Regions from separate parts of the Pseudoalteromonas sp. SR44-8 genome, predicted to be linked through region 4. Evidence: predicted binding sites of a transcription regulator. Region 4 holds the regulator's gene; each other region holds the start of a gene.

Region 1 (7,915 bases), on a different contig from region 4:
ACCAAACATTTTTTGATATTTCAGTAATGTTTCATCATCAAATGAACGGTTGCCCGCATCTTGCTCTGATAGCTGCTCAAACGGCGTTAAGCGCTTAACATTGGCCTCAAGCCATGCTTTATATGGATGGCGAGATTTAAGATCGCGATCAATTTCGTCTGAGTGCCAAATTTTACCTAACTGAGTATCAATAACTAATAGCTCACCAGGGCCAACGCGGCCTTTCTCAACCACTTCATCCGCAGTGTAATCCCAAATACCCACTTCAGAAGCTAGGGTAATAAAGCCATCTTGAGTGATCACATAACGTGCAGGACGCAGACCATTACGGTCCAAGTTACACGCTGCAAAACGCCCATCAGACATCACAATACCAGCAGGGCCATCCCATGGTTCCATGTGCATAGAGTTAAAGTCGTAAAATGCACGTAAGTCATCATCCATCGCACGGTTTTTCTGCCATGCAGGTGGCACTAGCATTCGCATAGCACGGAATAAATCCATGCCACCAGCTAAAAACAACTCAAGCATATTATCTAGGCTTGATGAATCTGAGCCGGTTTCATTGACAAATGGTGCTGCTGATTGCAAATCTGGAATAAGCGGCGATGCAAACTTATATGAACGAGCACGAGCCCACTGGCGGTTACCTTGTATGGTGTTGATTTCACCATTGTGCGCTAAATAGCGGAACGGCTGAGCCAAAGGCCAACGCGGTTGTGTATTAGTTGAAAAACGTTGGTGAAATACACAAATTGCGCTGGTCATGCGGATATCAGCTAAATCTAAATAGAAGTTAGGCAAATCCACCGGCATCATTAAGCCTTTGTAGATAGTTACTAACCCTGACAAGCTGGCAATGTAAAAGCCTTCATCTTCGCTTAAACGCTTTTCAGCACGACGGCGCGCAACGTATAAACGACGCTCTAAATCTTTTGGGCGCCAGCCTTCTGGTGCATTAACAAAAATCTGTTCAAATTTAGGTAACTGCTTTATTGCAATTGGCCCTAAACATGATTCATCTGTTGGCACAATTCGCCAACCTTGAATATTGAGGGTTTCTTTTTCGAGTTCTTCACTCAATATATCTTTTGCAGCTTGCGCAAGTACTGGATCTGAGTTTAGGAAAATCATGCCAACGGCATAATTTTTACCCAAGTGCCAATTTTTTTCAGCGGCAATAGCACGAAAAAAGCTATCTGGCTTTTGTAATAATAAGCCACAGCCATCGCCTGTTTTACCATCGGCAGAAATACCACCACGGTGTTCCATACGGTCTAAGCCAGTGATCGCTGTTCGAATTAAACGATGACTTGCCTGACCATTAACTTGGGCTATTAAGCCAAAGCCACAATTATCTTTTTCTAATTTTGAGTCGTATAACATAGACCCCTCCCCTTGCTACAACAGCTAGCTATGAATGACCTTCTCGACGGTTTGCTAGCAGACAGTCAAAACTATCGCCAATTGTACATTGAGTCAATAGCGCTTTGAATACATATTCACATTCTTGAATATTTCTCACCACAACACAATCTTTTTATTTCATGCCTATTTTTAACATTTAGCGATATTTTACCCGTTATTTTTTTATGACACTGGTGTCATATTTAACAAGTTGTAAAATAACCGCTCTACAAACCTGCAGTTTACGTTAACGTAAACCAGAGTAAAAATGAATAAATATTCACTTAGTTATGTAGCGAAAATAAATGCTTTCTTTTTTATTGAATCTCTTTGCTGTCGTTCAAGGTCGATACCACAGTGCACATTAGAGTAAATACTCTTTCCAGTGTCTTTTTATGGGTAAATTTAAAGCCACTAATTAATGCATAATTATCATCACAACAGTCACATTTTGCATAATTTACGCTAGTTAGTAAGTTTTTAGCTTGCTCACCCTGTTGACGCCTGCGGCAGCTTCTTAGCCGCCATAGTAAAGTGTCCGCAGCGGACACAATTTATGTCCGCGGACACCAAATAATTTAAAAATAAATAATTATTTCATTAAAATCATGACATTAAATAGTGGCATGATATTCGAATAAACATTAAAAGATAATTACAGGACACAACTTATGTTTATTCTCAGTTTATTTTTAGTTTCACCAATCACTGTCTTAGTAGTGAGCTTGATGATCACTTACTGCGAGAATAGACATAGCTAAGGATCACTCATGATAAAAGATACCAGCGGACAAGATGTAAGTATTACGCAAAGACGTAGTTACAAAAAACCATTAATAGTACTGGCGCTATCACTTGCTGTACTTGCTTTATGTGCACAAGCATTTATGGGTAACAATCAAGGCAGTATTTCTGTTGAGCGGGCTTCTTTACAGATTGCTACCGTTAATATTAGTCGTTTAGTACGTGATGTAGCCGCCAGCGGTAAAATTGTTGCTGCAAATGCTCCCAAGATTTATAGCCCAGAACGTGGCTATGTGGATTTACAAGTTAAAGCCGGTGATAAAGTAAATAAAGATGACATTATTGCTTTAGTCGATAGCCCAGAACTCAATAATGAACTAAAACAGCAACAATCGGTGTTAGCCCGCCTTGATGGTGAATTACAACGTAAGCACTTAGAAGCACGCCGACAAAAGTTAAGCTTAACCAAAACGCTTGATCTCGCCCAAGTAGAGCTCAATGCAGCAGACAGGGAAAATCGCCGTGCTAAGCTTTCTATCGAAAAAAACTTGATCAGCCAAATTGATTTAGAAAAAGCAGTAGATGATCTTGCCCGTGCCAAGCTTTCTTACAAACACGCTCAACAAGAAGTTGAACTTGCTAAAGATACACTCGCATTTGAACTCAAAGCTGCAGAGCGCGATCTCGCTCGCCAACAACTGATCGTTGATGATTTAAATCGCCAAGTCAGAAACTTAACTATTAAAGCCAGCGTCACCGGCATTGTTGGTAACCTGCTTGTACAACAAAAAGAAGCCGTTACCCAAAGTCAGCCGTTAATGACGCTGGTTGATTTAAGTAATTTTGAAGCACAACTGCAAGTACCTGAAAGTTACGCCAACGAACTCGGTTTAGGAATGGAAGTTGAGCTCACACTCGGGGCAAAAAAAGTGACTGGTGTGTTGTCGGCAATTTCGCCGGAAGTTAACAATCGTGAAGTAACTACTCGAGTACGCTTTGACGAAGAGCTAAAAGGCATTCGCCAAAACCAGCGATTAACAGCGCGCATTTTATTAGAAAATCGTGATGACGTTTTACAAATCAAACGCGGTGCGTTTATGCAGCAAGGTGGTACGCAGGTTTACAAAGTTATCGGCGACACCGCACAACTGGTAAATATCACAACCGGGGCAAGCAGCATCAACGCAATAGAATTGCTACAAGGTGTTAGCTCAGGCGATCAGCTGATCATCTCCAGTTACGATAACTTTAAACAAGCGTCAACATTATTACTGAGATAAGAACAAACATATTACAAGGATCAACTCATGCTTAAAATGAATAATATTAGCAAACTGTATCAAACAGAAATGGTGCAAACCCATGCACTACGCGACTTTAATTTGCACGTAGATGAAGGTGAGTTTATTGCAGTAACTGGCCCTAGTGGCTCCGGGAAAACCACCTTTTTAAATATCGCAGGCATGTTAGAACCTTTTAGCAGTGGTGAATATCTGCTCGATGGTATTGATGTTGGCAAATTGAACGACAATCAACGGGCGGATTGTCGCAATCAAAAAATTGGTTTTATTTTCCAAGGCTTCAACCTGATCCCTGATTTAAATTTATATGAAAACATTGAAGTGCCACTGCGCTACCGAGGTATTAAAGCAAGCGAGCGTAAACGTCGTATTGAACAGTGCTTAGAACAAGTAGGTCTAGCTTCACGCGCTAAACATTTGCCGCAGCAGTTATCAGGTGGTCAACAGCAACGGGTAGCGATTGCCCGCGCCCTCGCCGGTGAGCCGCGCTTTTTATTAGCCGATGAACCAACAGGTAACCTAGACAGCTTAATGGCACGTCAAGTGATGGAGTTGCTGGAGCAAATTAACCGTGACGGCGCGACCATCATTATGGTGACTCATGACCCAGAACTTGCCCGCAGAGCACCTCGTAATATTCAAGTGGTTGATGGTCAACTTGCCGACTTTACCTTGTATCAAGGCGCGCAAAACCTAAAAAATGTGGCTGGAGTGTAACTTATGCTATTACATTACCTCGATTTAAGTTGGCGTAGTTTTAAGCGCACACCACTGGTAAGCATGTTAATGGTGCTAGCCATTGCTATTGGGATTGGTGTAACCATGACCAGTTTAAGCGTTTATCATATGATGTCGGCGGATCCTATTCCCGAAAAAAGCAATCAACTTTATACTGTGCAATTACAAACCATGGATGAAGGCCATACGTGGTGGACCGAGGATAACCTTCCTATGCAACTGACTTATCAAGATGCAGTCAATTTGCAGAATGCGCCTGTTCCTGAAAAAAAGGTCGCGATGATGCGTACTGGATTCTCAGTGTATCTAGACTCAGACAAAGTAAAGCCGTTTACCAGTAATGCACGGATGACTACGCCTGATTTTTTTAATATGTTTAATGTATCGTTTATTTACGGCGGTGAATGGAGTGAACAACAAGAGCAATCTGCCGCCCCTGTGGTGGTGATTTCAAAAGAACTCAACGATAAACTGTTTGCAGGAAACAACTCAATTGGCCAATTGATCTACTTAGATGATTACAGCTACGAAGTTGTTGGTGTGATCGCTGACTGGTCACTTAACCTTAAGTATTATGATTTAAATAATGGTGCATTTAATGAACCTGAAGAATTATTTTTACCATTTAGCTTAGTCAAAACCAAAGAGCTAACTACTTGGGGCAACAGCAACGGTTGGAAACATGAGAATATCAATAGCTACGCCGATAAAATGCAATCGGAAATAGTTTGGATCCAATTTTGGGCGCAACTAGATAACGCGGAGCAAAAAACAAACTACGAAAATTATCTTAATTCTTACATTCAAGAGCAAAAAAAGCGCGGCCGCTTTGCCCGAGAAAAACCCGAATATAAGCTACGTGATGTTAACCAATGGATGCAATACAATAATGTCGTTAGTGAAGACAATAAAATATTGGTCGGCTTAAGTTTTATGTTTTTAGCAGTGTGTTTAGCAAATATTCTTGGTTTATTGCTAGCTAAGTTTTTGCGTCGGGCACCGGAGGTAGGTGTGCGCCGAGCACTAGGCGCCAGTAAACGACAAGTGTTTTTACAACACCTTGTTGAAGTGGCTATGCTTGGATGTTTTGGCGGCCTAGTCGGTATCGTACTTGCGCAATTAGGTTTGTGGGCTGTTCGTCAAAGCTATGATTACTATTCATCAATCGCCACAATGGATATCACTATGTTACTCAGTGCGCCTGTTATCGCTATTACAACCTGCATAGTAGCCGGGCTTTATCCTGCATGGCTGGTTTGCCGTACTAACCCAGCTATTTATCTTAAAAGCCAATAAGGAGCACACTAATGTTAGAGATCAAACCTATATTTCATGCTCTTTGCCGCTCAAAAGTCGGGGCAATATTACTCTTAATTCAAATTGCCATAACCACCGCAATCGTTAGTAATGCGGCATTTATTATCCAAGATAGAGTCGCTTTTTTAAATCAAGACACTGGCTACCCTGAACACGATATTTTTAAATTCAACGTGATGACCTTTGGTAAAGATATCGATTTAAGTCAACAGTTTGAATTAGACGAAGCGATGTTAAGAGCCCTACCTGGGGTTGTAAATGCAGCGCAAAGCAGCAGTATTCCCCTATCCGGTAGTGGCAGTGCATCAAGCTTTAATTTGAAACCGGCTCCTCAAGAAAGTAAAAGTATCCGTAGTTCTTATATTTTCATTGATGAGCATGGTTTAGACACTTATGGTGTAAAACTAATTGCAGGGCGCAACTTTACAGAGGATGAAGTAACAATCACTAATTCACCCACTGAGAGAACTACCAATGTTACTGTTGTCACGCAAGCTTTACTCGATGAACTTTTTCCTGAAGGTGATGGCCTCGGCAAAACAATTTATTTTGGCGATTTGCCTTTAACGATTATCGGTGTGGCAGATCATATGAAGAGCCCTTGGCTTAAAGATAGTCACCCAAATAATGTTGCGCTGATCCCTTATATTCAAGGCAAAACTTACGCACAATTTGCAGTCAGAACCAAGCCCGGTCAACGTGCAGCTGTAATGAAGCAAATCGAAACCGCGATGCTGAATAATTACAATAAACGGGTAATCAACAATATCAATGGCTTAGATCAACTTAAAGACGAATATGTTGCAGCAGACAAATTGATGATGCGTATGCTGATTGTGCTCATCACGATATTAGTACTGGTAACTGCATTGGGGATTTTTGGCTTAACCTTATTTAATATCAGCAAACGCACCAAGCAAATAGGCACTCGCCGTGCATTAGGAGCCAGAAAATCAGCCATTATTAACTACTTTTTAGTTGAAAATGCGATGATCTGCTGCGTGGGGTTGCTCCTTGGCATTATTGCGGCGCTGTTACTTGGTCAATTATTAATGCAGCACTTTTCAATTGCCGCACTGCCGCCGAGCTATATCGCAGGCACTGCCATTATGGTGTTTGTTATGAGCTTACTTGCCGTGTTTGGCCCTGCAAAACGTGCCGCCAACATATCACCGAGTATCGCCACGCGAACAATATAAAGCAGCTCCCAACCTATGCTACACTGGTTTAATACCGTGTAGCATTTTGAAATAAAGATAACAAAAACAGCGATTAAATTCACATGGAAAAAATACTTATTGTCGATGACAACCCTGCCATATTAGAAGCCTTGTCATTACTGTTAGAAATTCATGACTATCAGGTTGTGACTGCAAAAACGCAGCTTGAAGCCTTACAAATAGTGCAATACCAACGTATCGCGCTGGTTATTCAAGATATGAATTTTAGTAATGACACCACCTCTGGCGAAGAAGGTAAAGCGTTGTTTTATCAACTAAGAGCTCTCAACCCGCACTTACCGATTATTTTGATCACCGCGTGGACTGAACTGGCCAGCGCCATAGAGCTAGTCAAAGCCGGTGCCGCTGATTACTTACCTAAACCATGGGACGATAGCAAGCTCCTCACCTGTGTTAATAACTTAATCGAACTTGGCCAAGCAAAACAACAAAATGTAATGTATGCGCGCCACCAGCAAGAGCGAACATCAAGTTTAGCCGATGCCAACCTAGTTGGTTTAGTGTATCAAAGTACCGCCATGGAAAAAATTCTCAATATGGCAATACAAGTCGCTAAGTCAGATGTCTCTGTGCTAATAACAGGTGCAAATGGCAGTGGTAAAGAACGCATTGCACAAATTATTCAAGCCAATTCTCACTTAAACCATGCCCCGTTTTTGACCATCAATGCCGGAGCCCTGCCCCATGATTTAATTGAAGCCGAATTATTTGGCGCTGAAGCGGGTGCTTATACTGGCATCACCAAACAGCGAATTGGTCGCTTTGAGGCCGCTGATGGTGGTACGCTGTTTTTAGATGAAATTGGTAACCTGCCATTATCAGGGCAAATGAAACTACTGCGCGTGTTACAAACTGGTGAGTTTGAACGACTCGGTTCAACAAAAACACAAAAAGTAAATGTTCGGGTTATTTCAGCTACCAATGAAGATTTAAAAGCGGCCATTCATGCAGGTCGATTTAGAGAAGACTTATATTATCGCCTCAACGTGATTGAGCTAAATTTACCCAGTTTAGCGCAAAGACCAGATGACATTTTAGCGCTTGCTAAACACTTCTTAGGCGAGCGCGAATTATCGCTTACAACAGAGCAAGGATTACTCGCGCACAATTGGCCCGGCAACGTTCGTGAGCTAGAAAATGCCTGTAAACGCGCAGCCGTACTCAAAC
Region 2 (7,915 bases), on a different contig from region 4:
GATCATCGCCCATATTGACCACGGTAAATCGACCCTTTCAGATCGTTTGATCCAAGTTTGTGGTGGTTTAACAGACCGCGAAATGCAAAAGCAAGTATTGGATTCAATGGATATTGAGCGCGAGCGTGGTATCACCATTAAAGCGCAAAGTGTAACTCTAAATTATAAAGCCAACGACGGTGAAACTTACCAACTTAACTTTATCGACACCCCGGGACACGTTGACTTTACTTATGAAGTATCGCGCTCGCTGGCAGCGTGTGAAGGTGCATTATTAGTTGTTGATGCCGGTCAAGGTGTTGAAGCGCAAACTCTAGCGAATTGTTACACTGCCATCGAAATGAATTTAGAAGTAATTCCGGTATTAAACAAAATCGATTTACCACAAGCTGATCCACTTCGTGTAGCCGAAGAAATTGAAGATATTATTGGTATCGATGCCCTAGATGCCGTGCAATGTAGCGCTAAAACAGGTGTGGGTATTGCCGAAGTTCTTGAAATGATTGTTAAGGACGTACCGCCACCAGTGGGTGATAAAGACAAACCGCTACAGGCGCTTATCATTGACTCATGGTTTGACCCGTATCAAGGTGTTGTATCGCTGGTGCGTATTAAGCACGGTGAATTAAGAACGGGCGACAAGATAAAAATTATGTCGAACGAGCATATACACACTGCAGATCAGGTTGGTGTTTTTACACCAAAGCAAACCAACACCGGTATTTTAAGAACTGGTGAGGTAGGTTTTGTTATTGCGGGTATTAAAGAAATACATGGTGCGCCAGTAGGTGACACTATTACCCATCAAAAAAATGCAGCACCTGAGCGCTTACCGGGCTTTCAAAAAATTAAACCACAAGTTTATGCCGGTATGTTTCCAATTGCCTCGGATGAGTATGAATCTTTCCGTGATGCGCTTAATAAACTTAGCTTAAATGATGCGTCGTTATTCTTCGAACCAGAAAATTCAACAGCACTTGGCTTTGGCTTTCGCTGTGGTTTCTTGGGCATGTTGCACATGGAAATCATTCAAGAGCGTTTAGAGCGTGAATATGATATTGACTTAATTACCACCGCACCAACGGTAATTTATGAAGTTGTAACTAAAGAGGGTACGATTCAGATTGATAACCCATCTGATTTACCTGCTGTAAACGATATTTTAGAAATTCGTGAGCCCGTTGTTGAAGCTAATATTCTTGTACCACAAGAGTACTTAGGTAGCGTTATTACGCTTTGTATTGAAAAGCGTGGTATGCAAACTAAGATGAACTATCACGGTAAGCAAGTCGCTGTTACTTATGAACTGCCAATGGCAGAAGTGGTGATGGACTTTTTCGATAAGTTAAAGTCAACCAGTCGTGGTTTTGCCTCGCTGGATTATAACTTTAAGCACTTTCAAACATCAGACATGGTGCGCGTTGATATATTAATCAATGGTGAGCGCGTTGATGCGCTTGCGATTATTGTTCACAGAGACAGCGCGCAATCGCGTGGTCGTCAATTAGCTGATGCGTTGAAAGAACTTATCCCTCGTCAAATGTTTGATATAGCAATTCAAGCGGCAATTGGCGCGCATGTTATTGCTCGTACCACTGTTAAGCAATTACGTAAAAACGTAATTGCGAAGTGTTATGGTGGCGACGTGAGTCGTAAGAAAAAGCTACTTCAAAAGCAAAAAGATGGTAAAAAACGTATGAAGCAACTAGGCAATGTTGAAGTGCCTCAAGAAGCATTTTTAGCGATTCTTAAAGTTGGTAAGTAAGTTTCTTAACCAAATTACGTAAGATAAAGGATTTAATGCATGGCAGGTTATTTTTCAATATTTTTAGTTTTGTTAACTCTAGGCTCAGGCTTAATTTGGTTAATTGACCATTTTATGTTTGCACCAAAAAGGCAGCAACGCTTAGCTCTTGCGCAAAGCTCTGCTGGCGGCGAGCTTGATGAAGAAACTGCAGCATTAATTGCGCCAGAACCGACGATTACTGAAACGGCAAAATCAATTTTTCCGATGATTGCGGCTATTACGATTTTTAGATCGTTTATATTCGAGCCGTTTCAAATACCATCAGGTTCAATGATGCCGACACTATTAGTTGGCGATTTTATCTTAGTACAGAAATATTCGTATGGCGTGAAAGACCCTGTTTGGCGCACTCAATTAGTTGATGTTGCAGAGCCTGAACGTGGTGATATTGTGGTATTTAAATACCCATTAGACGAACGTATTGATTATATTAAACGTGCGATTGGTTTACCGGGTGATAAAATCGTTTACCGCGATAAGCGTTTATACATTCAGCCAAATTGCGAGCAAGGACAAACACAACAAGGTGACTTATTGTGTAATGAATTTAATAAAATTGATATGGAGATCATTAATCGCGATGAATTTAAGCAAGGCTCTATGGATTTAGTCCGGTTAGATGAAAATTTGACTACACTAAAACATAATATTTTAATTAACCCTGAAGCGCTGGAAATGAAAGGGCGTTACTATCAACAACCGGGTACACGTTCTGATGAATGGGTAGTGCCGGCTGATCATTATTTTATGATGGGTGATAACCGCGATAACAGCCAAGATAGTCGCGTATGGGGCTTTGTGCCAAAAGAAAACTTGGTGGGTAAAGCTGTCTTTATATGGATGAGTTTTGAATTTGAGAATGGCCCAGATGACATTTTACCAGGCTGGGTTCCAACTGGTGTTCGTTTTGAACGCCTAGGTAATATTCAGTAACAATGAAAAAAAATGTAACAGAGTTATATAGCAAAATAGGGTATACCTTTATTGATCAAGTATTGCTTGAGCAGGCGATGACCCATCGCAGCCATAAAGGACAACACAATGAACGCTTAGAGTTTTTGGGCGATTCCATTTTAAGCTTTGTCATTGCCAATGCTTTATATAGTAAGTTCCCCAAAGCGCGTGAAGGCGATCTTAGCCGCATGCGTTCAACGCTTGTGCGTGGACAAACCTTAGCTGAATTTGGTTTAGAGTTTGGCCTAGGTGATTACTTACGCTTAGGGCCGGGTGAACTTAAAAGTGGTGGTTTTAGACGTGAATCAACTTTAGCTGATGCGGTTGAAGCAATTATTGGTGCGGTATTTTTAGATGCTGGCATTGATGTTTGTGGAGACTTGATTTTGGCGTGGTACGAATCTCGCCTTGATGCCATTTCGCCAGGTTTAAACCAAAAAGATCCTAAAACATTACTACAAGAATACTTACAAGCCCGCAAATTACCTTTGCCAGGCTATACTGTAGTAGATACTAAAGGTCAGGCACACAATCAAACGTTCACGGTTGAATGTATTGTTGAAGGTATGGATAGCATCATCTCAGTTGGCAGTTCTCGTCGTAAAGCTGAACAAAAAGCCGCTGAAAAAGCGTTGAAGATACTTAAAAATGAATCTTGATACATTGATCCAACCGCACACGCGTGATTTAGATACTTTTTGTGGCATGGTCGCTATTGTTGGCCGCCCAAACGTTGGTAAATCTACCTTGCTTAATGAAATTATTGAGCAGAAAGTAAGTATTACCTCGCGTAAACCGCAAACCACACGCCACCGTATTATGGGTATTCATACTGTAGGTAAGCACCAAGCCGTGTATGTTGATACACCAGGCCTGCATGTTGAAGAAAAGCGTGCCATTAACCGTTTAATGAACCGTGCTGCTTCAAGTTCATTAGGTGATGTTGAGCTAGTTATTTTTGTTGTTGAAGGTACTCATTGGAATGCTGACGATGAAATGGTGCTTAACAAAGTAAAGCAAAATGGCAAACCAGTATTACTTGTGATGAACAAAATTGATCAAGTAAAAGACCGTGACCTTGTGCTACCGCATATGAAGTGGTTAGGCGAAAAGTTTGATTTTGTTGGCATTATGCCAGTATCTGCGACTCAAGGTAAAAATATCAACCTGATCAAAGATGAAGTAACTAAGCGTTTACCACCGTGTGAATTTTACTTCCCTGAAGATTACGTAACAGATCGTTCAATGCGCTTTATGGCAGCCGAAGTGATCCGTGAAAAGTTGATGCGCTTTATGGGTGAGGAGCTTCCTTACTCAGTTACCGTTGAAATTGAGCAGTTTAAATGGCAAGAAAATGGCATTTGGCATATCAATGGCTTGATTTTAGTTGAGCGTGAAACGCAAAAACGTATGGTTATTGGTAATAAAGGCGAAAAGCTTAAAGTGATTGGCCGCGAAGCCCGTAAAGATCTCGAAGAAATGCTTGATAATAAAGTGTTTTTAGAACTTTGGGTGAAGGTTAAATCAGGTTGGGCTGACGACGAGAGAGCACTTCGCAGTTTAGGCTATGGTGAAGATTAATAGCCTAAGCGATATTTATGGATAGCGACTTCTACACGGCATATTTATTACACCGACGTCCTTTTAGTGACTCACAAGTAATGCTTGATATGTTAGTAGAAGGCGTTGGCCAGTTGCGCATGCTGGCGCGAATTAGCGGTCGCCAAGCAACAAAATACAAAGCTCAGTTACAACCCTTCCAAGCTTTACTGGTAAATTATACCGGTAAACACGACCTGAAATATATCCAACGATTTGAACTACATGGCACGCAATCCACACTAGTTGGGGATCAGCTTTATTGTGGGTTTTACCTCAATGAACTAACCAACCGCATTGTACCAATTAATGAACCAATTGATCATGCCTATCAATTGTATAAAACTCACCTACAACAGCTTAACCAGCACCCTAACTTACAAGCTGTATTACGTTCTTATGAATTTCAATTATTAGAATTATTAGGCTATGGCGTTGACTTTAGTTTTGATGCCGCAGGCGATCCAATTTCGGCAGAGCAAACGTATAGTTACTTTGCTGAATACGGCTTTGTTGCCCAAGAAAATCAAGGCAGTGGCTTTTCTGGCGCGCAGTTAAATGCAATTGCAGATCATGACTTTAGTGCGCCGGATGTGTTATATATGGCGAAACAATTAAGTCGTCATTTAATGAAGCCTTTATTAGGCAAAAAACCATTAAAAAGTCGCGAGCTGTTTATATCCAAATAGTTTGGGTATTCACCAACAATCTTAATACGGTATTTTTAACCGTTATTTTTACAGGTAAAAAAATGAAAGATATTCTTTTGGGTATAAACGTTGATCATATTGCTACCTTACGCCAAGCTCGGGGTACAAGTTACCCAGATCCAGCACATGCTGCGAGTGTTGCTGAGCATGCTGGCGCTGATGGGATCACTATTCATTTACGTGAAGACCGTCGTCACATTCAAGATCGTGACGTGTATGTGATGGCTAAAACAATCCAAACACGAATGAACCTTGAAATAGCGGTTACAGATGAAATGATTGATATTGCTTTAGATGTTAAGCCAGCTTATGTTTGCTTAGTACCAGAAAAACGTGAAGAGTTGACCACCGAAGGCGGTTTAGACGTTGTTGGTAATCTAGATAAGATTAAAGCCGCGACAGCAAAATTAACTGACGCCGGTATAAAAGTGTCGTTATTTATCGATGCAGACAAAGCACAACTAGATGCAGCTACAGCCTGTAATGCCCCATATGTTGAAATTCATACTGGCGCTTATGCGGATGCGCAAACTGATGCTGAGATACAAAAACAACTTGAGCATATTCATCAAGGTGTAAAGTATGCAGCAAGTTTGGGTTTGATAGTAAACGCCGGCCACGGACTTCATTATCATAACGTGAAACCGATTGCTGCTATGAAAGAGATTTACGAACTAAACATTGGTCACGCAATTATAGCGCGTGCAGCCATAGATGGATTAGATAAAGCAGTACGTGACATGAAGCGACTAATGCTAGAAGCGAGAGCTTAATTTTAACTTCTCTTAAAATGCAAAAAACGACTCAAAAGAGTCGTTTTTTATTATTTGTATCTAACTGGATTAACAGTTAGTTTCTTTAGCGTTAACGCCTTCTTTTACTTCTTCACAGGCGTCTTCTACTTTGTTTTGTACGTCGGTTACAGCTTCATCGATGCGTTCACCGGCCTCTTCTGCATGATTGTCTTCACAACCCATGATAAAAAAACTAGCGAATAAAGCGATCACAGCAGTTTTAATAGTTGTCGATTTCATAATGTAATTCCTTGTAAAATTAATAAATGTGTTGTTATTTAAAATAAATTGTTATCACTTAGGGACATTGCCGCGCAACGCACCTGAAACGAGTGAAATAACTAACAATACAATAAAGATAAAAAAGATAATCTTAGCAATTCCTGCTGCGGCACCTGCGATACCACCAAAACCTAACACTGCAGCAATAAGCGCAATAACTAAAAATGTAATTGTCCAGCGTAACATTGTCGTCTCCTTGGTTTGTTAATTTGTTCAGAGTAAATAATGCCAGTTACATGCCATGTGTTTAAATCCTTTATTATCAATTGGATAGTGTTTATTTTATTTATTTTCATGAATTAGGTGGGAATTATTTACAGCTTTATCTGTAACTTATACTCGGCGTCCTGAAAAATAAATATTTCAGCATGATTTTTTGGTAAGACCAATTTCATGTTGAGTGCTTTTTCATTAATTTAACAGTTGTTGAGTAGTTCGGTTGGTAAGTTATTAAGGTGCAGATTAGATTTCACTTATAAGTTATAGCTATATTCAGTATTTTTATCATCTATATCCTATTAAATTATAGTAAAAAGCAGTGTGTTAACTTTGCTGAAGATATGTTAGCTTTATATTAATTGGTTTTACCAATTTACAAAGTGTTGGACTTGGTCTGTTTCTTTGATATGATTATTGCATAAATATTTAAATAAAGTGATTTTTTACCTATCTTTCGGGTGGGTAAGAATACTCAGGGGGGGGGCAGAATGGATATAGGTCAATTACTTGCTACTGCAGCAAACTTAATGCTCACTGGGATGGTGGGAGTTTTCGTTTTTCTTTCGTTGTTGATTGCAGCAATTACCGCTATGTCTAAATTAGCGAGCCGCTTTGAACAGCCGGTTGTAATGCCAACGCGGACACCATCGATCAAAGCACCCGGTGTACCAAGTGAACACATCGCTGCGATAAGTGCTGCCATAGCTCAGTACAAAAATAAACAAAAACTATAAGGGATGACTTGTGGCTAAATTAAAATTAACAGAATTAGTACTTAGAGACGCGCATCAATCATTATTAGCAACGCGTATGCGTTTGGATGACATGCTACCGATTGCACAAAAATTAGATGATGCAGGTTACTGGTCGATCGAATCATGGGGTGGGGCTACTTTTGATTCATGCATTCGTTATTTGGGTGAAGATCCTTGGGAGCGTATTCGTGCTCTTAAAAAAGCTATGCCAAATACTAAACAGCAAATGTTATTACGTGGTCAAAACCTTTTAGGCTATCGTCATTATGCAGATGATGTTGTTGAAAAATTTGTAGAGCGAGCGCACAAAAATGGTGTTGATGTGTTTCGTATTTTTGATGCGATGAACGATGTTCGTAATCTTGAAACGGCTATTAAAGCTGCGATTAAAGTTGGCGCACATGCACAAGGTACAATTTCGTACACAGTAAGCCCGGTTCATACACTTGATATGTGGTTAACGCTTGCCAAGCAGCTTGAAGAGTTAGGCTGTCATTCAATTTGTATTAAAGATATGGCTGGTTTGCTTAAACCATACGATGCAGAAGAGTTAATCAAAGCGTTAAAAGAAACAGTCTCTATTCCAATTGCAATGCAGTGTCATGCCACAACAGGTTTAAGTACTGCTACTTACCAAAAAGCGATTGATGCAGGTATTGATATGCTTGACACCGCAATTTCATCAATGAGTATGACTTACGGACACAGCGCAACTGAAACGATTGTATCGATTGTTGAAGGTACTGAACGTGATACTGAGCTGGATTTAAATCAACTCGAAGAGATTGCAGCTTA
Region 3 (7,915 bases), on a different contig from region 4:
TAAATAAGCTAATTTTAGCTGGCTTACATCGCCATATACTTCTTGCAGTGTTAGAAAGTCAGCAAGTGCTTGGCATGGATGATATAAATCGCACAAACTGTTGACCACAGGTACGTTTGAAAATTCAGCAAGTGTGGTTAATGTTTTATGCTGATATACCCGCGCCACAATACCGTCAGCCCAACTGGCAATGTTCAATGCAAAGTCTTTTACTGATTCACGTGCGCCCATGGCGCCATTTTGTGAATCAAGATACACCGCATGTCCACCTAACTTATTAATACCTATATCAAATGACAAACGCGTACGTAAGCTTGGTTTTTCAAATAAAGTAACCACCGATTTGCCAGCCAGTGCTTGACTAAAATCAGCGGGGCTTGCTTTAATTTTTTGCGCTAAGTTAAGTAATTTAAGTGCGCCTTGTTGGTCTAACTCTAGACCCGATAAAAAATGATTAAACATATAAAACCTATGGTGTAATTTTTGTTCCGACGTGCTCACCCGCGAGTAGAGCAATTAAGTTTTCTGGCTTTTGCCAGCTCGAAATGTAAACGCCACGTCGTAAGTGCTGGGCAGCAAGAAGGCTGGTCTTTACTTTGACCTCCATCCCACCCAAAATTACTCCTTCTGCAATTAAAGTATTGATCTGGTTTGTGTCAAGTTGATGTAACGGCTGTTTATTTGCATCAAGTACAGCTTCTACATCAGTCATAAAAATAATTTCCGCATTAAGCTCTTTAGCTATTGCCGCCGCCGCTTCATCAGCGTTTACGTTATACCAAAGGCCATCTTCACCAAAGCCGATAGAGCTGACCAGAGGTAAACGACCGAGTTTTAATAACTCCGGTATCACACTTTGCACACCGCCGTCACAATTACCAACTTGACCAAGTGCTTTGAGTTTTTGTGACGAAATAATGCCCGCTTCGTATAAACTAAGCCCGACGGGTTTATGACCTGCGATAATTGCTTGGCTCATTAATTGTTTATTAGCACACCCAGCAAGCGCGCCAACAATATAAGGCATTTGCTCTTTTGGACTGATGCGTAAACCTTGATGTTTCGCACTAGCAAAACCAGCCTCAGTCAACCAATTATCAACTAGTGAACCGCCACCATGAACGATGACAAATTGTGCTTGAGTTTGCGATGCAAGCGCCTCAAATAACGCTTTAGCCGCGTCTTCTGTATTGAGTACTGCACCACCGAGTTTAATGACCCATGTTTGCATTACTAACTACCCTTTTAAACCTGTACTATGGGCAATACCCATGGCTAAATTAATGCACTGCAATGCTTGCCCTGCAGCACCTTTTAATAAGTTATCAATAGCTGCCATCACAATTAGCTGCGTACCTTGCTGCTGCCATGCAATATCAACGTAAGGCTGCTTTGCAACTCCTTTAATTGATGGCATTTTATTACCAAGCAATCTGATCAGTGGCTCATCAGCAAGCACTTGATAAGCTTGTGTAACTTGCTCTGGTGTAACTCCAGGTTTCAATTGCACATAAATAGTTTCTAAAATACCGCGTGGAAAATTACCTAAATGCGGCGTAAATAACACCTTGTGACCTAAATGCTGCTCAATCTCAGGACTGTGTCTATGATTAAACAATCCATAAGGTGCTAACGACACTTCACAAAAATGCGTGGCTACACTAGCTTTACGCCCCGCACCGGTTACACCCGATACAGCATTAATAATAATGGTTTGATCGGCTAATAAGCCGGCTTGTTGCAAAGGTTTTAACGCATTCAGCGCTGCTGTTGGATAGCAACCAGCCACAGCGACTAACTGCGCTTTAGCGATTGCTTCACTATTCCATTCAGCCAATCCGTAAGCCGCTTCACTGAGTAATTCCGTATGTTGATGCTCAAAACCATAATAAGTTTGATAATCTTCATTACTGCTTAAACGGTAGCCACCCGATAAATCAAATACTTTTTTGCCCATGCTTAAAAAACGTGGCGCTAAGTCAACACTCACTTTATGATCAGTACACAAACATACAAAATCGGCCGACTTTTCAATATCGTTATAAGCGCTATCACTAAGAGGCAATAAAGGAGAATCAAGCAAACCTAAATGCTCAGGATACAAGTCACTTAATAATTTACCCTTATCTAAGCTTTGCTCAGATACATAGCAACCAGCTAAGGTTAATTGCGGGTGTTTTACTACCAAACTTGCTAATTCTGCGCCGCTATAGCCACTTGCGCCAATAATCACTACTTTCATTCGTTACTCTTTTTGGTTTTTTGTTACTACATATATATTCAAATCGGGTTTAACAGTGCATAAAACACTATTTTATGAATGAAATCTGGTTATCGTCGTTTTATATTCATTGCGTCGCTTTAATATATTTATGCTTAAAAAGTGAATTGATATTCATCATAAATACTTTTATATTGTTATGCAATTAGATTGAATACTTATTTTGGATTTTTTTATGTCATTACCGTCTTTTTTATCTATGTATCAGCAATTGATTGCTGCACCTTCAATTAGTGCCATGGATGAGTCATTGTCTATGAGCAATAAAGGGGTGATCGATTTATTAGCTACTTGGTGTACAAGTCTTGGATTTGAATGTGAAATTACTGAGTTGTCGGGCCCTAAAGGTCGTTTTAACTTACTCGCAAAACGTGGCCAGGGGGATGGTGGTTTAATGCTTGCCGGTCATACCGATACAGTCCCATTTGATGATAGTCGTTGGAACTATAATCCGTTTAAATTAAGTGAAGATAACAATAAATTATATGGTCTAGGCAGTATTGATATGAAAGGTTTTTTCGCTTTTGTATTACAGGCAATCAGTGAACTAGATAAGAATATTCAAACACAGCCAATTTTGATTCTAGCTACTGCCGACGAAGAAACTACCATGGCCGGTGCACAGCAAGTTTGTCAGCATAAAAACTTAAAGCCAGCTCGGTGTATTATTGGTGAACCTACTGATATGACACCTGTTTTCACACATAAAGGACATATGAGCAGCGCGATTCGCGTAGTCGGTCGTTCCGGACATAGCTCTGATCCTGAACGTGGTTTAAATGCCATTGAAGTGATGCATAAAGTTATTGCAAAACTGTTAACTTTAAAAGAGCAATTAAAGAATAAATATGCAGTTGAGCATTTTGTTATTCCTTACCCTACTTTAAATCTAGGACACATTCATGGTGGCGATAATGCAAATCGCATATGTGGCTGCTGTGAAATGCATATTGATATGCGCCCTTTACCGGGTCTAAGTGTGCAAGAACTGCAAATGATGCTGTTAAAAATAGCCACAGAGATCAATAACCAATATCCAGATTCAGTCAGTGTAATGGATATGCACGAGCCAATCCCCGCTTTTACCGGCAGTACTGATTCGGCATTAGTTAAACTGGCAGAAAAAATATCAGGAGAGCAAGCAGTTGCAGTGAACTACTGTACTGAAGCGCCATTTATTCAACAATTGGGTTGTGAAACGATTGTGATGGGACCGGGTTCAATTAATCAGGCTCACCAACCCGATGAATTTTTGGCGATGGAAAAAATTAAACCATCTCAACATATTATCACTGAAATGATCAGAACATCGTGTTTTAGCTAACAAAGAAAGTGCTGCTTGCGTTATCCCCACGCAACCTGGGAATAACGCAACTGTTACTGCTCAGTCCATGTATTTCTTAAGATATTTCTTAAATACAGGATCTGTTTTAGCCAGCTCTTTTTGCTCAGCAAGTATATCTTTTAAAATACTCTCTGATGTCAGCGGATTTGCAAGTACGACTCGAAATACCACTGTAGGTTGATGATCATACTGCGCGGGAGTTAAACGGGTACGGGATACAAATGAACGACCGGCTTCACGTTGGCGTTTTTGCATACTGGCAGTAAAACGATTTAACGAGGCAAAGATATCCAAACGCGTTTGTTCATCTGCTTGAGCTATTTTTTGTTTTATCTGTTTTGGCACATAACGGTATGTCAGTAAACATAACTCAGGTTCTGATATCAGCTCAAAGTCGTCATCTGCTTTCACTAAATCAGCAAAGTAACGGGCTTTTTCAATTCCTTTATCTATTAAGATTTCGTAGCCTTTACGGCCAATAACGCGTAAGCAAGCATGCACTAACATAGCCATACCAGGACGACTACCTTCAAGTGTGTGGCTGCCTAAATCTTTAGAGCCTTTACGTAAAATATATTCTGCATGATGTTCTATAGCATCCGTAGCTGTAGGATCTTTAAATAGCACTAACCCAGCGCCCATTGGCACATACATTTGTTTATGAGCATCGATGGTAATTGAATCTGCTCGCTCAATACCTTTTAGTAACGAGCGGTATGTACTAGAAAGCAGCGTAGCTCCTCCCCATGCTGCATCTACATGAAAATGGCAGTTAAGTTCAGCGCTTAAATCAGCCATAGCATCGAGAGGATCAATATTACCGGTTTCAGTCGTGCCAGCGACCCCAACAATGGCCATCACTTTTATACCTTGTGCTGCTAGCTCATGGGCTTTGGCGCGCATTGCATCAACATCAACCTTATTGTTATCTGCAGTTTTAATGGCAATAAAGTTATCACGACCAATGCCAAGTAAATCAGCTGATTTTCCTAGCGAGTAATGGCCACGTTCGGAAATAAGTACTGCAAGGCCTTTATATCCATAATGCAACATTGCACTGATCAAACCTTGTGAACCAATCCCTTTAAATTCATCGTCCGCTTTCAGTAAGCGATTACGAGCAATCCACAATGCGGTAATATTGGCGATTGTGCCACCCGAACAAAAAGCACCTAGCGACGTTTTCGCACTGTGCATCCATTTGCTATAAAAACTGTCATCTTGCCCGTATGCCAAATGATGCATCATACCAAGCACTTGGCGCTCAAGTGGAGTAAATGCTTTGGAGGTTTCTATTTTTACTAAGTTTTGATTAAGGCCAACCATCAACTTAGAAAGTGGCAATACAAAATGCGGTAATGCTGACGTCATGTGACCAATAAAGCTTGGCGCAGCCGTATGCACTGAATGAGCGACAAGTTGCTCCATAATATCTTGCGCATAAGCAGATACAAAAGTCGGATCTTCTGGGATCGCTGCCGATTGAAAATCTTTTTCAATCTCATGCAATGGCTTTTCAATTGCCGCTATGTTCTCATTCAAAAAACCTGCTAAATTGCTCGAGATCTCAAGTTCGATTTTACTCAAAGTTGAGTCTGGTGCTTCAGGCACAGTAAATATACGCATCAGAGTTTCTTTAGAGGCGACGGCACAACGCTTTTGATCCATCTTTATACCCAGTGAATGTAGCTTTGTTTAGCTGAAGATCCATATCAATGAACTCCATCGCTAATAACGCCAAAACTACAATGATTCTATGAAATGCGTTAACTTTACTGTAATAGAGTAGAAATGTCTCGTATAAAGCCACAAAAGTAGCCAATTGCATGACAAATTAATGATAAGTTGATTAATATTTATCATTAATTTGGCTAACTATATTTTTATAGGCGATACAGCCTTTTTTTGTATAATAGAAGGGCTAATAAATCAAGGAAGAGCATGATAAATACAAATTTACGGACAAATTGGATAATCGCGGGTTTCATACTGTTTTTTATCAGTTTATTAAGCTACATCTATTACACCTACAACAGCACCCGTAACGATATTATGCACAGCGTCGATACTCGATTACTCAATGCCGCATTAAGTGTCAAGCATATACTTGGTGATGACTATCATCAAAAAATCAATGCAGGCCAATATATATCATCAACCGAATACCAACAAAAAAGTCGGCAACTTTCAGAGTTTGCTAATGCGTTAAATATCGCTTATGTGTACGCCATGATATTAAAAGACGGTAATGTACATTTTAGTGCATCGAGTTACACTCAAAACGATCAAAATACCGGTAGAATCACCCAATTACTCGATCTTTACCCTGAAGCAACTGCCGCTAATATTGGCGCATTTTATTCAACAGAGCCGGTGTTTGAAATATCAAAAGATCAATGGGGACATTTTAAAACAATTTTTGTCCCTTTCGTGGATGCCAATGGAGTCACCTACTTAACAGGGGCCGATATCACCATATACGATCTCAATCAGCGATTAGCGCAAAGTGTATCTAAAGCTGCGGGCATGGCCATTTTTTTCTTTTTTATTGCTCTGTTGGTAGCCGGTATTTATGTGTATTTATTGAAACGTGCAATTTCAACCGATACCAGTAGTGGCTTTGCCAATCATATTGCACTTGAATATTATATTAAAAACTCCCCTAATCATCATCTGCAACTTGCTGTTATTTGGGTAAATGAAGTTGAAGATATAAGCAGTTTTTATGGTACTGAAGTAGGCGACCGCGTTATGAAAAACTTGTTGCAGCACTTCAAAAAGCGCCGCCCTGCGGGTAGTCAGATGTTTCGTCTCACGACCAACAAAATAGTCCTCATCGCTCCTTTGGGTAAAGATAATGCAGGTTTTCTCGAGGTGATCCAAGCCTATAATTGCAGTACCCCATTACTTACCGACCCTTTTATATACATCACCTTGTGCGCAGGCATCGCCAGTGGCAATAAATCAATGTTACTTGAAAATGCCCATATTGCCGCATTACAAGCCAAGCAGGGGCGCCACACTGTGGTCAATTACTCCAGCGCACTGCATGATGTAAAAAACCAATATCAGTATAATGTAGCAATGGCAAAAGAAGTGCGTGAAGCATTTGAAAACAACAGAATTGTGCCTTATTTTCAGGCAATTTATGATAATGAAACGAATGCCATTATTCAGTATGAATGTTTGGCTAGAATGATCACCTGCCATGGTGAAATTCTTAAACCAGAATCGTTCTTAGATGTCGTTAATCGCTCTCGCATGGATGGCATGCTCACCCGCACTATGCTCACACAATGCTTTGCACGATTTAGAAAAACCAGTACGTGCTGGAGCATCAATATTACAGCCCAAGATATGCTTGATCCAAGCCTTGCTGAATTTTTGGAAAACGAATTTAAACGCTATCCACTACCGAGTAATATTACCTTAGAACTATTGGAAACCGAAGCTATCGCAAATTTTTCTGAAGTAAAAGCATTTATAACCATGGTTAAAAATCGTGGTATACGGGTAATAATTGATGATTTTGGTACAGGTTATTCGAATATCTCTAATGTACTAAAATTAGAAGTAGATGGTATTAAGCTTGATGGTAGTTTGATCAGACAGATCATTCACGATAAAGACATTTATCTATATGTTGAGCATATTGCCAACTTTGCAAAGCAACTCAACTTACAGCTAATTGCTGAGCATGTAGAGAGTAAACCTATCGCCAACGCGCTTAAAAAAGCAAATGTGACGCTAATGCAAGGCAATTACTTTGCCGAGCCTGTGCCACATATTACTGCAAATAAAAATCAACCGTATCCAATCTCTTAACCTGAACTCAGGTTAAGAGATATACGAAAACATTAACTTATAAAACACTTAATTTTTATTTCGAGCCAGCATTTAAATTAATCACTAAACGGTGACTTTGTTGACCACTTGCCCAATATTTACGTTCAAATGGCGTAACTGCCAGGTCATTTTGATAAAGTTCGACTGTGCAGTCGTGTCCGGTGAGCTTCAGTGCTTGAGCAAACTCTTTAACATAAATATCCCAATTGCTGCGAACTTCTAACAGCCCACCTAATTTAACGATAAATGGAAAAATAGCAGCGCCATGCCAGCGACGTTGAATATGCTTCGCTTTTGGCCACGGATTTGGATACAGCAAATAATGATGTGTGGGTTGCCAATTAGCCGCCACTGCGAGTCGCCAAAAGTCATTTAAATCGGCTTGCACTAAAATGTACTGACCTGAATCGGTTTGTTTATATTCAATATCATGCTTATCCAAA
Region 4 (7,915 bases):
GAATATCCAGTAAGACTGGGCGTTGAATTATCAAGCTTAGTAGCATCATGGGGTAGCTTTAAGGAAGATAGCTTAGCGCTTGATGAAATAAGCAAATATCGTCCTTTAGCACTTAAGCTAATTGATGAGGTGAAGTTCGACCTTTAATGAGTTTAAAATTTTCACTGTCGCGATGGCAGTTATTCGCGTGGGTTATTGGCATAGTGTTGATAACCCCATTGTGTTTTTTATTGTTCGAATCACTACAAGGCGATTCTGACGTATTTAGCCACCTCTGGGATACCGTGCTGTGGGATTATACCCGCAATACACTGTTACTTATTTTGGGTGTTGGCGTTGTCAGTTGTATTATTGCCCTTCCGCTTGGCTGGTTAACCGCTTATTGTGATTTTCCCGGCCGTAAACAGTTTGAGTGGGCGCTTATGCTGCCCCTTGCGATGCCGACCTATATTATTGCTTACGTTTACACTGATCTGTTTGATTATGCCGGTCCGGTGCAAATAGGGTTACGCGAATGGTTTGGTTGGCAATCACCTAATGATTATTGGTTTTTTGATATTCGTACTTTATCTGGTGCGATTATTATGATTGCCTTAGTGCTTTATCCTTATTTGTATTTGATTTTTAAAACTGCATTACGCGAACAGTCATTTAAATTGGTGCAGGCGAGTCAGTTGATGGGATTATCACCTAAGCAGAGCTTTTTCAAAGTTAGTTTACCACTTGCTCGAGGGGCGATTGTGGCTGGACTGACGCTGATCAGTATGGAAGCAATGGCTGACTTTGCAACCGTTAATTATTTTGCGGTAAGTACTTTAACCACAGCGGTTTATGATACTTGGTTAGGGTATTATTCGTTAACAGCTGCGGCTAAAATTTCAGGTATTATGTTACTTATATTGTTTTTAGCGTTAACGATGGAGCGTTTTAGTCGTCGTAATCAAGCTGTATTTGAGCGCCAACCAAGCGTCAACAGTGATGCGCTATATAACTTAACGGGCAAAAGTGCATGGCTGGCAACTATCTTTTGTATTGCAGTGTTATTTTTTGCCTTTATATTACCTGTCGCTGTGTTAATGGGTTATGCCATTTCATATTTCGGACAAGCATGGAATAGCGTATTTTTTCTCTATGCATGGCAAAGCTTTAAAGTCGCGGCCATCGTGAGCATTATCACCATTATTTTGAGTCTGTTAGTGGTATTTTATCAGCGCATTGCTAAGCAGCAATATCCACTTGTACCTGGGCGATTAGCCAGTACAGGTTATGCGTTACCTGGAACAGTACTCGCTATTGCAGTGTTGTTACCATTGACCTTGTTAGACGATAAATTAAATACTTGGTTAGAGCCAATAGGTATTACACCGGGGCTATTATTGAGCGGTACTTTGTTTGCAATTATATTTGCATATGTGGTGCGCTTTTACGCTATAGCTCATGGTGCAATTGAAGCTAGTTTTATGCGGATAAGCCCATCGCTTGATATGGCGAGTCAATCAATGGGGAAAAGCCAAGGCCAAACTCTACGCAAAGTACATATCCCGTTATTACGTCGTGGTATTTTAACCGCAGGATTGTTGGTATTCATTGAATGCATGAAAGAATTACCTACCGCATTGTTATTAAGGCCATTTAATTTTGAAACCTTAGCGACTCATGTGTTTCAGTATGTCAGTGATGAGCAGTTAGAGCTGGCGTCTATTTCAGCGTTAGCAATTGTTTTGGTGGGGTTAATTCCTTTATACTTTATTAATCGCTCGATGGAGCAACGCAGTTAATGAGCAGTTTAGTATTAGAAAATTTATCGTATCAATACAACGGCACATCCGTGATTGAGCACTTAGATTTAACTGTCGCACAAGATGAAATAGTGTGTTTACTCGGTGCTAGTGGCTGTGGAAAAACCACCACATTAAAAGCTATTGCTGGGCTGATTGAAGCAAAGCAAGGAAAAGTATTTATTGATGGTAAGTTAGTCAGTGATGAGCATACTTTTTTAGCGCCAGAGTATCGAAATATTGGCATGATGTTTCAAGATTATGCGCTATTTCCACATTTAACTGTGGCTGATAATATTGCCTTTGGCTTAACCAATATGACAAAAGCGGATAAGTTAAAGCGCGTTGCTGAAATGCTTGAGTTAGTGCATTTAATTAATTGTGCAGAACGTTTCCCGCATCAGTTATCTGGGGGTCAGCAGCAGCGAGTGGCAATTGCTAGGGCACTGGCTTATAAACCTAGTTTATTGTTATTAGATGAACCGTTTTCCAATATTGATACGCAAGTACGGTTTGAGTTAATTGCAGATATTCGTCGTATTATTAAAACCCAGCAAGTATCAGCTGTATTTGTTACTCATTCAAAAGAAGAGGCATTTGCGTTTGCTGATACATTAGCGGTAATGCACTGTGGGAAAATTGCTCAACAAGGTACGTCTGAGCAGCTATTTAGTGCTCCAAGCTCAAAGGTAGTTGCAGAATTTCTTGGTCAGGGCATATACTTAGATGCAGAAGTATTAACAGCAACTGAATATCATACTGCTTTCGGATGTGTTGAGTCATTAGTTACGCATCGTCATGTTAAGCAAGTTGGGAAACTTTATGTTCGCCCACACCATCTTGAGTTAATACCTTTTCAATCACAAGGCTGTAGTGCAAATACGGTGACTATTTTAAACAGTCGTTTTGTTGGTTCGCATTTTGTGTATAAGGTTATGGTTGATGGACAAGAAATTGAAGTTGCTGCTCAGTTGGGCCACTCATTTTTAGCAAATGAACAGGTGACAATAAAAATAACACCACACACGGTTAACTTTTTCGCAGATTAAGTGCTTTAGTATTTTTAATTTCATTAAAAACGCCGTGTATGAGATTTTGAGTTAAGGAAATACCATGGCGCAAGCGCAATCTGGAATTTGTGCTGAGGCAAACTTGCACGGTTTACATTTGTTTTTTAATGTATTTGATGGCCACGATGAGTCATTACGCAAAAAGTTAAAATACGTTAGCGCTATCCAAGATGAGTTTTCAGATCAGTTTTCTGAATCGATGCTCTCCAGCCTAGTTGCAGTGGGGGCACAGTACTGGCCGCACATTCTGCCTGAATTTCTGCCTAGTGAATTACAGAGCTTTCCTAATATTACTCATAATGATCATATTATGGGGGCTCAGCCTTTTGATTTATTTGTCCAAATTCGTTCCGATAGGGAAGATGTAAACCATTTATTTGCTTTGCAAATTCTTAAGTTATTTGCCCCCGATGTTGAATTGGTTGAGCAAGTGCGAAACTTTCGATTTTTAGATGGTCGCGATTTTAATGGTTTTATACTCGGTGGTGACACTCCTCATGGTCGCCAAAAGCGCATCACAGCGTTAATCAATAAACCCAACCATTTTGAAGATCAAGGCAGTTACGTACATATACAGCGCTATAAGCATGACTTAAGTGTGTGGCAAAATTTACCTCTGAGTGAGCAAGAGCAAATAATGGGACGCACTCGCTTAGATAATACCTTGATTATGCCTGCGACTGAGAATAGTCATGCTGTACGCACTGAGTTAAAAGATGAGCAAGGGCAACCACTGCAATTAAATCAAAACATGCCTTATGGTGACGTTTACGAACAGGGGATATTAGCGATTAGTTATGCAGCACAGGGAAATGCATTTGAGCAAGTATTACGAAGTCGATTAGGTGATGCCGATTGCTACGATCATTGGCTTGATTTTACTCAAGCCGATATGGGTTCTGCGTTTTTTGCCCCATCAATTAACTTTTTAAAGCAGCTGTAAAAAGTTTGAATCGGTAGATTTATACCGTATCAAATAAAATACGCACACGTTCAAGAGTTACATCAATTTCAGATACTTTAGCTGGAGCGATAAAAATAGTATCGTCACCAGCAATGGTACCTAGTACGCCATCTGCTTTACCTAATGAATCTAATAGTCGAGCAATTAATTGTGCAGCTCCTGGGCTGGTTCGAATAATGATCATCATTTCGTTATGCATTATATCGATCACTAACTGACGTAATGGGCTTTTCGCTGTAGGTACGCCCATTTCAGCAGGCAAACAATAGACCATTTCTTGTTTGGCATTACGAGTGCGTACCGCGCCAAACTTGCTTAACATCCGCGACACCTTACTTTGACTAATATTATCAAAGCCTTGCTCTTTTAGGGCGTCAACAATCTCACCTTGTGAACCAAAGTTTTCTTCTTTTAAAAGTGCCTTAAAGGCCTTTACTAATGCTTCTTGTTTATCTTGTGGTTGCATATTATAGGTTCTTATTCATAAGTGATGCGCTAATTGTACACAATGTTGCATACTTATGCAGTAGTTGTTTGCTTTTGCGATGGATTTTAGTGCTGTAAACCAGCAAGTTTACAACTATGGTCTAAATTATATGTGAAATAAGCAGGATAAATTTGTCTTTAGTCGTTAATTTCATTATCTTTAGAGCCACAAATATTTCCTACCTCAAATTACGGAGAATTCCAATGAAAGTTGCTGTATTAGGTGCTGCTGGCGGTATCGGCCAAGCGTTGTCTTTATTATTAAAAACAGGCTTACCAGCTGGTTCTGAATTATCACTTTATGATGTTGCTCCAGTTGTTCCTGGTGTTGCTGTTGATCTTTCTCATATCCCAACTGACGTTAAAGTTGCAGGCTTTGGTGTTGATGCACTAGATCAAGCGTTAACTGGTTGTGATATCGTTCTTATCCCTGCTGGTATGCCACGTAAGCCTGGTATGGACCGCGCTGATTTATTTAATGTTAATGCTGGTATTATCAAAACATTAGCAGAAGGTATTGTTGCTAACTGTCCAAAAGCATTAGTGGGTATTATCACTAACCCAGTAAATGGCACTGTGCCAATTGTTGCGGAAGTATTCAAAAAAGCAGGTACTTACGACGCGAAACGTGTTTTCGGTATTACCACTCTTGATGTGATCCGTTCAGAAGCATTTGTAGCTGAGCTTAAAGGTGTTGACGTTGCAACTGTGAAAGTACCAGTAATTGGTGGTCACTCAGGCACAACAATCCTTCCGTTACTATCTCAAGTTGAAGGCGTTACTTTCACTGATGAAGAAGTTGCTGCACTTACTCCACGTATCCAAAATGCAGGTACTGAAGTAGTAAATGCAAAAGCGGGCGGTGGTTCTGCAACATTATCAATGGGCGCTGCTGCTGCACGTTTTTGTATGTCTTTAGTTAAAGGCTTACAAGGTGAAGACGTTGTAGATTACGCTTACGTTGCTGTTGAAAATGGCGATGCTGCATACTTTGCACACCCAGTACGTTTAGGTAAAAACGGCGTAGAAGAAATTCTTTCTTACGGTGAACTAAGCGCATTTGAAGAGCAAGCTAAAAACGACATGCTTGATACGCTGAAAAAAGACATCCAAGAAGGTGTTGATTTCATCAACGCTTAATTGCTAAGTCGATTGATACAAAAAAGCCTGCATTTGCAGGCTTTTTTATGCTCGAAGGATTTTTATACATTAGGTGTTTATTAGTGATTACGATCAACGGCAATACGAGCCAAGCTAACGAGTGCTTCTTTATACTGTGATTCATCTAATACAGATAAACATGCAATCGCTTTATCGGCTTCTTCGTTGGCTTTATTCATCGTAAACTCAAGTGCTTTGGTTTCATTGAGGGCACTTAGAATAGCTTCTAAGTGGTCCATACCATTACTGTGCTCAATGGCATCACGGATCAACTGTACTTGCTCAGCATTACCGTGGCGCATAGCATAAAGTAGTGGCAGGGTAGGTTTGCCTTCGGCCAGATCATCACCGATGTTTTTACCTAACTGCTCAGCATCAGCATTGTAATCAAGTACGTCATCCACCAATTGAAAAGCGGTTCCTAAATGCATACCATAAAGATTAAGCGCTTGCAGCGTAGAGTCGTCTTTTTCGGTAATAATCGCAGCAAGGCCTGTTGCAGCTTCAAATAATTTAGCTGTTTTAGAATAAATTACCTGCATGTAGCTATCTTCGGTGGTATCAGGGTCGTTACAGTTCATTAATTGCAGCACTTCACCTTCGGCAATCACGTTGGTTGCATCAGCGAGTATTTGCATAACTTGCATTTTACCAATACCAACCATCAGCTGAAATGAGCGGGTGTAGATAAAGTCACCAACAAGTACGCTGGCTGCATTACCAAACTCAGCATTTGCTGTCGGTGTTCCTCTGCGTAAATTTGATTCATCAACGACATCATCATGCAGTAATGTAGCTGTGTGAATAAATTCAACAATAGTTGCTAAAGTAACATGATCTTTGCCTTCATAGCCAAGTGCTTTAGCCGCTAAAATAGCCAACATAGGGCGAACACGCTTGCCGCCGCTGTTTACTATATATAAGCCTAGTTGATTGACTAATGCTACATCAGAGCGCATTTGCGCGTAAATTAGTTGATTGACGTCATTCATATCGTTTTCGATTAACGCCTGGATAGCTTTTATATCCATTGATCTCCGAGCCAATTTTAATGGGTATACGGGGCTGATTGTACAACAAAAAACAGCTTTGCTCGACAGTTTGTGACGATTCGCTGAAAAAACACGGTTAAGCAGCTTAATTTAGCCTTAATTTGGAAAGATAACTTTTTTATTTGAGAAAATTTACGTTAATTCAACATGGTTGTTTTTTATTCTTAGTGCGTGTTTGTTCGTGGTGTAATTTATTTGTCATGAAACGCTAAAAAGGCTTGGCATAATGCCAATTTAATATAAAATAGGTGAAAATATTGAATCGCCTTCAATGCAGCTATTTTTTATTCATTTAATTAATAAAACAGGCTTGCTAGTTTTTGCACATTAGCGTAAACTTCGCGCCCTATTGAATAATATTTTAGTTGCGTCGATTTGAGGGCGCACAGACGGAGTTAATTATGTACGCGGTTTTCCAAAGTGGTGGTAAACAGCACCGTGTGACTGAAGGTCAAACAATTCGTCTTGAGAAATTAGACGTTGAGACTGGTGCAGCAGTTGAATTTGATTCAGTACTTTTAGTTGCTGATGGTGAGAAAATCGAGATCGGTGTACCGTTCGTAAACGGTGGTAAAATAACAGCTGAGGTTGTTTCACATGGTCGCGGTGAGAAGATTAAGGTTGTTAAATTTAGACGCCGTAAGCATTCTCGTAAGCAAATGGGCCATCGTCAATGGTTCACAGAAGTTAAAATCACTGGCATTAGCGCTTAATTAGAGGTACTTAGAAATGGCACATAAAAAAGCAGCTGGTAGTACTCGTAACGGTCGCGATTCAGAAAGCAAACGCCTTGGTGTTAAGCGTTTTGGTGGCGAATCAGTTCTAGCGGGTAGCATCATTGTTCGTCAACGTGGAACTAAATTCCATGCTGGCACAAACGTAGGTATCGGTAAAGACCACACTATCTTCGCAAAAGCAGATGGTAAAGTTCAGTTTGAACAAAAAGGTCCTTTAAACCGTAAATACGTAAGCATCGTATCTGAGTAATCAGAATCGGTTCTTAAAAAACCCCGCCTTTGCGGGGTTTTTTGTTTTGAAAATAAATATATACCTAAGCCAAGCCTGCAATCAGCTTGGCTTAGGTATATAATAGTGAAATTAACAAGCCAATCCCTAAAGTGAGTAATCATGAAGTTTGTAGATGAAGTAGAAATTCGCGCAGAAGCTGGAGACGGTGGCAGCGGCATCGTATCTTTCCGTCGTGAAAAATATGTCCCAGATGGTGGACCAGACGGCGGTGACGGTGGAGATGGTGGTAGTGTTTATCTACAAGCTGATGAAAACTTAAATACCCTAATCGATTATCAGTTTGAGCGTTTTCATAGAGCTGAACGTGGTACTAATGGCCGCAGTCGTAACTGTACCGGTAAAAAGGCTGATGACTTATATGTGATGGTGCCTGTA

What was found. Region 4 encodes ArgR, which controls arginine synthesis, uptake and breakdown. Its sites were predicted from a motif close to ANTGAATANNTATTCANT; they were not measured.
Region 1: the regulator ArgR is predicted to act here: its motif matches at 1,490-1,507, upstream of gltB (glutamate synthase large subunit).
Region 2: the regulator ArgR is predicted to act here: its motif matches at 6,779-6,796, upstream of H5183_RS13075 (OadG family protein).
Region 3: the regulator ArgR is predicted to act here: its motif matches at 2,383-2,400, upstream of argC (N-acetyl-gamma-glutamyl-phosphate reductase).

The regions. Positions count from the first base shown of each region.
Region 1 covers NZ_JACJDS010000026.1:15,410-23,324, reverse strand. The annotation lists gene gltB (glutamate synthase large subunit) at 1-1,386, opposite strand, end outside; gene H5183_RS13940 (efflux RND transporter periplasmic adaptor subunit) at 2,178-3,431, shown strand; gene H5183_RS13935 (ABC transporter ATP-binding protein) at 3,459-4,169, shown strand; gene H5183_RS13930 (ABC transporter permease) at 4,173-5,486, shown strand; gene H5183_RS13925 (ABC transporter permease) at 5,498-6,706, shown strand; gene H5183_RS13920 (sigma-54 dependent transcriptional regulator) at 6,790-7,915, shown strand, end outside.
Region 2 covers NZ_JACJDS010000023.1:67,970-75,884, forward strand. The annotation lists gene lepA (translation elongation factor 4) at 1-1,765, shown strand, start outside; gene lepB (signal peptidase I) at 1,805-2,740, shown strand; gene rnc (ribonuclease III) at 2,743-3,420, shown strand; gene era (GTPase Era) at 3,410-4,342, shown strand; gene recO (DNA repair protein RecO) at 4,360-5,049, shown strand; gene pdxJ (pyridoxine 5'-phosphate synthase) at 5,112-5,843, shown strand; gene H5183_RS13065 (hypothetical protein) at 5,913-6,104, opposite strand; gene H5183_RS13070 (DUF1328 family protein) at 6,159-6,332, opposite strand; gene H5183_RS13075 (OadG family protein) at 6,854-7,099, shown strand; gene oadA (sodium-extruding oxaloacetate decarboxylase subunit alpha) at 7,110-7,915, shown strand, end outside.
Region 3 covers NZ_JACJDS010000020.1:42,557-50,471, reverse strand. The annotation lists gene H5183_RS11750 (ornithine carbamoyltransferase) at 1-462, opposite strand, end outside; gene argB (acetylglutamate kinase) at 470-1,231, opposite strand; gene argC (N-acetyl-gamma-glutamyl-phosphate reductase) at 1,238-2,242, opposite strand; gene argE (acetylornithine deacetylase) at 2,457-3,605, shown strand; gene panP (pyridoxal-dependent aspartate 1-decarboxylase PanP) at 3,666-5,294, opposite strand; gene H5183_RS11725 (bifunctional diguanylate cyclase/phosphodiesterase) at 5,568-7,451, shown strand; gene H5183_RS11720 (tRNA (guanosine(46)-N(7))-methyltransferase TrmB) at 7,507-7,915, opposite strand, start outside.
Region 4 covers NZ_JACJDS010000021.1:24,678-32,592, reverse strand. The annotation lists gene H5183_RS12055 (Fe(3+) ABC transporter substrate-binding protein) at 1-147, shown strand, start outside; gene H5183_RS12050 (iron ABC transporter permease) at 147-1,778, shown strand; gene H5183_RS12045 (ABC transporter ATP-binding protein) at 1,778-2,827, shown strand; gene H5183_RS12040 (Dyp-type peroxidase) at 2,892-3,791, shown strand; gene argR (transcriptional regulator ArgR) at 3,811-4,278, opposite strand; gene mdh (malate dehydrogenase) at 4,503-5,438, shown strand; gene ispB (octaprenyl diphosphate synthase) at 5,519-6,490, opposite strand; gene rplU (50S ribosomal protein L21) at 6,913-7,224, shown strand; gene rpmA (50S ribosomal protein L27) at 7,241-7,498, shown strand; gene cgtA (Obg family GTPase CgtA) at 7,640-7,915, shown strand, end outside.